Regions from separate parts of the Mesorhizobium sp. M1334 genome, predicted to be linked through region 1. Evidence: predicted binding sites of a transcription regulator. Region 1 holds the regulator's gene; the other holds the start of a gene.
What was found. The regulator HrcA, encoded in region 1, represses chaperone genes, less so after heat shock. The targets are predictions, from matches to a motif close to GTTAGCACTCNCNNNNNGNGAGTGCTAAC.

Region 1 (3,052 bases):
CACATCGGCACGGCCTTCCTCGGGGCCCCAGGCCGCCCCGAGCGGCTTTGATTTCGCCCAGGCGTCAAGGCCGCCATCCGGCTGCTTGTCCATGTCCTCGGCGACATTCGAGTCCGAGCCAACCGATAAAAAAAGCGTTTTGCCGTCAAGCGAGAAGGCGATGTCGCGGGTCGAGTGACCGCCCGACGGGATTTTGGCGACAATGGTTTCTGGTTTACCGGACGCCTTCAGGTCACCGTCGCGATAGGGGAAGCGGACGATGCTGTCGCTGTTTGCGACATAGACCCATTGCGGCTTGCCGCCTGGCGGATAGAAGGCGATGCCGTATGGATAGTTGAGGCCTTGGGCGAAAATCGCTTTCTCGATGGGTTTGGCGCGGCCCTCGGCCAGACGGTAGACGCGTATTTGGTCGGCATGGCCGTTTGCGATGAACAGGTCGCCGTTCGGAGCGACGCGAACGACGCGCGGATTATAGAGTCCGGAGGCGATCATTTCGGCCGAAAAGCCCGGCGGCAATTCTGGCTCGGCGCTTTCGGGCCGTTCCGCCACGCCGCCGCCGTTCGAAGCGGATTGAGCGGGGTCGGCTGCCGGCATGTCTTGCGGCCCGATCAGGCGGCGGACGCCAGGCCTGTCGGCGTGCCAATCGCCAAAAGCGGCTTCGCCTTTGAGCACCTTTTGATCCGCCTGCTGGGCGGCTGCCGGTGTCGCGACAAGGAGGGCAGCGGCAACGGCCGCAAAGCCGCCAGATCGGATCATTAACGTCCTCCGAGGTTTGCCTCGAAGAGGGCAAACGGGATCCGGCATTGGTCGTTCCAAGCGGTGGTCCAGCACACGAGGATTTGAAGCCGAACCCCGTTCAGTTGCCAGAGGCGTAGAAATCGTCGTCGAGGCGCTTTTCCAGCGCGACCAGATCGGCCGGCAGCGGCAGGCCCATGGCCCGCATCTCTTGCAGCTTCTCACGCAACTGCTCTTGCACCTCGTGCTGATCCTCAGGCTGATTGACCATTTCCTCGAGCAGCAGGCTGATCTGGGCCTTGAACGATTCCAGCGCCATTCTTTTTCTCCTTGCGGCAAGCCGCGGCGGCTCCTAGCGCAGCATGCGCGAAATCAGCTGCGCGGTATAGTCGACCATCGGTACTATGCGCGCATAATTCAGCCGCGTCGGCCCGATGACGCCGAGCGCACCGACGACGCGCGCGTCCTTGTCGCGATAGGGTGCCACCACCAGCGAGGAGCCCGACAGCGAAAACAGCTTGTTTTCCGAACCGATGAATATGCGCACCCCCGGGCCTTCCTCGGCGAGGTCGAGGAGCTGGATCAGCCCATCCTGCGTCTCCAGATCCTCGAACAGATGCCGCAGCAATTCTATGTCGGCCTGGGCGGTGACGTTTTCCAGGAGATTGGCGCGGCCGCGCACGATAAGCCGCCCAGGCACCCCGCTTTCGGCGCCTGCCCAGACCGCCAGGCCCTTCTCGACCAGATCCTGCGACAGCGTGTCGAGGGCTGCCCTGGTCTCCTCCTTGATGCGGGCGATCTCGACCCGGGCCTCGGCCAGGGTGCGGCCGCGGATATGGGCGTTGAGGAAGTTGGAGGCTTCGTGCAATTGCGAGACGGTGATGCCGGCGGGCAGATCGATGACGCGATTTTCGACGTCGCCGTTCTGCGAGACCAGCACGGCCAGCGCCTTGGTCGGCTCGAGCTGGATGAATTCGATGTGCTTCAGCGCCGCCTCATTTTTGGCGGCGAGCACGAGGCCGGCGCCGCGCGACATGCCGGACAGCATCTGGCTGGCCTCGGTCAGCATATGCTCCAGCGTCGCGCCCGAGCCGGAGGCGCGCACCTGCGCCTCGATGGTGCGGCGCTCCTCGTCGGAGAGGTCGCCGAGTTCCATGAATGCATCGACGAAGAAGCGCAAGCCGGCCTGGGTCGGCAGCCGGCCAGCCGAGATGTGCGGCGCGTAGATCAGGCCGAGATGCTCGAGGTCGCTCATCACGTTGCGGATGGTGGCCGGCGACAGCGATGACGGCAGGATGCGCGACAGACTGCGCGAACCGACCGGCTCGCCATCCCGCAAATAGGAATCGACGATGCGCCGGAAGATGTCGCGCGAACGCATATCGAGCGATTGAAGCGCGGGCGGTTGAAGTGCCGGCGACGAGAGCACTGGCGACTGCGAACCGGGATCGACTACCTTGGTCATTCGAGCCAAAAACCTCCGGTCCGAAGATATAGACTTCCGCGGCGTCGGCGCAACCGGTCCATTTTCCTTTGCGCCTCACGCCCCGTGCGGCTACAAGCCGGCCAAGATTCCCCGGCCAAGATTCCGAAGAAAGAAAGAAGCCTGAATGCGCCCTTCCAAACGCCAATTCGACGAAATGCGCCCCATCTCCTTCGAGCGCAGCGTCTCCAAGCATGCGGAAGGCTCGTGCCTGGTGAAGTTCGGCGACACGCATGTGCTGTGTACGGCCAGCCTGGAGGAAAAGGTGCCGGGCTGGATGCGCAACTCCGGCAAGGGCTGGGTGACGGCGGAATACGGCATGCTGCCGCGTTCGACCGGCGAGCGCATGCGCCGCGAGGCTTCGGCCGGCAAACAAGGCGGCCGCACGCTGGAGATCCAGCGGCTGATCGGCCGCTCCCTGCGCGCCGTGGTCGATCTGCAGGCGCTCGGTGAGCAGCAGATCACCGTCGACTGCGACGTGATCCAAGCCGACGGCGGCACGCGCACCGCTTCGATCACCGGCGGCTGGGTGGCGCTCTACGACTGCCTGCGCTGGATGGAAGCCCGCCAGATGGCGAGCCTGGGCAAGGTGCTTAAGGATCACGTCGCGGCGATCTCCTGCGGCATCCATGATGGCCAGCCGGTCATCGATCTCGACTATATCGAGGATTCCTCGGCCGGCACCGACGCCAATTTCGTCATGACCGGCAAGGGCGGTATCGTCGAGATCCAGGGCACAGCCGAGGGCGAGCCGTTCTCGGAAGAGCAGTTCGCGGCGCTGATGGGGCTCGCCAAAAAAGGCATTCAGCGCCTGGTCAGCTTGCAGCAGATGGC
Region 2 (3,052 bases), on a different contig from region 1:
TCCATGATGTCGGTGGTTTCCTTGCTGGCCTCGGACTTCGACCAGACATGCAGCGTCAGCAACTGCTCGGCGTTGTTCTCCGTCCCCGTTGCCCAGTCGTAGACGCTGGTGCGGCCGACGGTCATATGGGGAAACGCAACATTCTCCGGCGCACGGTCGAACAATCGTGCGTCGCCCAGTGCCGCCGATAAATCGGGATCGTCGTTTACTGCCTCGAATATGGCCTTCTGCAATTCGACGGCCGGCGCGGTCATTGTCTTTGCCCTCGCCCGTCGCGTCGACCTCCCGGCTGCGTAGCTGCGTTGCATGACGGCATCCCGGCAAAAGCGCGAATCAGCGCGTCTCATACGGATTATGAACCTTCATGACCTCGGGAATAAGCCCTGCTCCTGGAATGCGCGACGCCCCGGCCCTCTGCGTCACGGACCCCTTGACCGGCTGAACGGTCGCGATGTCAAGCGGCGAGCGAAGGCGGACCGGAAGCCCTGAGAAAGCGTCTTGTGGACGGATTGCGACGGATCTAGCGAAAATCGGCCGCAGTCAGCACATATATGCTCCTGCGGGTGCGGGCATAGGCATTCCTGGCGACATCGTGGATCGAGTTGGAAGCCGTGTCGAAGGCTGCCAGGTAGGTAGCTTCTGAGGCCGCCGTTCCCGGCTGCATCTTGGAGATGGCATCGGTAGCGACAGAGAAGGAAATCTGGAACATGCCGTCATGGCCGACGAAGCGGATGCGTTTGCTTGCCTCGTCGTAGCTGCGGCTGGGATTGGGAAATGTCAGGCTCATGATTTCGCCTCCATCGATGCGGATACGGCCTTCTTGACTGCCCGTGACGCCCGCTTCTTCTTTGCGGCGACCGGATTCAGAGCTTCCGCCGCGCGGTCCGCCTCTTCCTTGGCCAGTCGCAATTCCCTCAGCCTTGCCGTTTTGATGCTCCTGGCCTTGGCCTCCGAGAGATATTCGGCAGTTGCTTTGTTCCGTTCCGCCGTCTTCTTCTGGTTTTCCATGAAGCGAGCCTGAGCTTTTTCCATGATGTTCTGATTGCCTTCGGCCATCGGTAAAATCTCCCTTGCAGCGAAAGTCATGACTGTGAACTTCATCGTAAAATAGGTGTTCAAAGACAGAAATTCAATTTCATTAATATTCGGCAGGACCCGAACACCAAGGGATGACCAGGCAAGATAATACGTTCAATATTTTATATGCCCTATGAATATTTTTTGGCACTCCTATCAATCGAGTGCCAAGGCGCCTATAGAGAGGGGGCGGCCGCCTAAGCCGGCCCCAGAAAGAGTCCCCATGAAATTCCGGCCACTCCACGATCGCGTCGTCATTCGGCGCGCCGAAAGCGACACCAAATCCAAGGGCGGCATCATCATCCCCGACAATGCCAAAGAAAAACCGCAGGAAGGCGAAGTGATCGCTGTCGGGCCGGGCGCGCGGGACGAAAGCGGCGCGCTGATCCCGCTCGACGTCGAGGCCGGCGATCTCATTCTGTTCGGCAAATGGTCCGGCACCGAGGTCAAGATAGACGGCGAGGACCTTCTGATCATGAAGGAGGCCGACGTCATGGGCATCATCGAAAAAAGCGAGACGGGCATCATCGACAAGACCGTGGCTGCCAAGAAGGCCGCCTGATTGGAAGGCCGCGCGCCCTCCCGCGCGCGCAAAGGACGCTCCGAGCTTTGATTCAGGCGCTGCAAGCGCCTTGCCACGACAACCGAACTGGAAAAGATCATGTCTGCCAAGGAAATCAGATTCTCCACCGACGCGCGTGACCGCATGCTGCGCGGCGTCGAAATCCTCAACAACGCCGTCAAGGTGACGCTCGGCCCCAAAGGCCGCAACGTCATCATCGATAAGGCCTACGGCGCGCCGCGCGTCACCAAGGACGGGGTGGCCGTGGCAAAGGAAATCGAGCTTTCCGACAAGTTCGAAAACATGGGTGCACAGATGGTGCGCGAAGTGGCCTCGAAAACCAACGACCTCGCCGGCGACGGCACCACCACCGCCACGGTGCTTGCCGCTTCCATCCTGCGCGAGGGTGCCAAATTCGTTGCCGCCGGCATGAACCCGATGGACCTCAAGCGCGGCATCGACCTTGCCATCAGTGCCGTCGTAAAGGAAATCCAGGCCCGAGCCAAGAAGGTCAAGTCCTCAGGCGAGATCGCGCAGGTCGGCACCATTGCCGCCAATGGCGACACTAGTGTCGGCGCCATGATCGCCAAGGCGATGGACAAGGTCGGCAATGACGGCGTCATTACCGTCGAGGAGGCCAAGACCGCCGAAACCGAGCTAGACGTCGTCGAAGGCATGCAGTTCGACCGCGGCTATCTCTCGCCCTATTTCGTCACCAATGCCGAGAAGATGCGCGCCGAGCTGGAAGACCCTTACGTCCTCATCCACGAAAAGAAGCTCGGAAATCTGCAGGCCCTGCTGCCCATCCTCGAAGCCGTGGTGCAAAGCGGCAGGCCGCTGTTGATCATCTCCGAGGACGTCGAGGGCGAAGCGCTGGCAACGCTGGTCGTCAACAAGCTGCGCGGCGGCCTCAAGGTCGCGGCCGTCAAGGCGCCTGGCTTCGGTGACCGCCGCAAGGCGATGCTGGAAGACATCGCCGTGCTCACCGCCGGACAGATGATTTCCGAGGATCTCGGCATCAAGCTGGAGAACATCACCATAGAGATGCTCGGCCGCGCCAAGCGCGTGCTGATCGACAAGGACACGACCACGATCATCGACGGCGCCGGCGAGAAGACCACCATCCAGGCGCGCGTCCAGCAGATCAAGGGGCAGATCGAGGAAACCACGTCCGACTATGACAAGGAGAAGCTGCAGGAACGTCTCGCCAAGCTGGCGGGCGGCGTTGCGGTCATCCGCGTCGGCGGCGCCACCGAATCCGAGGTCAAGGAAAAGAAGGACCGCATCGACGATGCGCTGAACGCCACGCGCGCGGCCGTTGAAGAAGGCATCGTTCCGGGCGGCGGTGTCGCGTTGCTGCGCGCCAAGGCTGTGCTGAACGGGATGACCGGAGCCAATGCCGATGTGACGGCG

Region 2: a site for HrcA is predicted at 1,221-1,249, ahead of NKH17_RS19625 (co-chaperone GroES). Genes of this name have one in related genera too.

Annotation. Positions count from the first base shown of each region.
Region 1 covers NZ_JAMYLM010000007.1:208,020-211,071, reverse strand. The annotation lists gene NKH17_RS16015 (PQQ-dependent sugar dehydrogenase) at 1-756, opposite strand, end outside; gene NKH17_RS16010 (hypothetical protein) at 857-1,054, opposite strand; gene hrcA (heat-inducible transcriptional repressor HrcA) at 1,088-2,200, opposite strand; gene rph (ribonuclease PH) at 2,346-3,052, shown strand, end outside.
Region 2 covers NZ_JAMYLM010000011.1:83,149-86,200, forward strand. The annotation lists gene NKH17_RS19610 (DUF3168 domain-containing protein) at 1-254, opposite strand, end outside; gene NKH17_RS19615 (DUF1488 family protein) at 521-787, opposite strand; gene NKH17_RS19620 (hypothetical protein) at 784-1,056, opposite strand; gene NKH17_RS19625 (co-chaperone GroES) at 1,301-1,639, shown strand; gene groL (chaperonin GroEL) at 1,739-3,052, shown strand, end outside.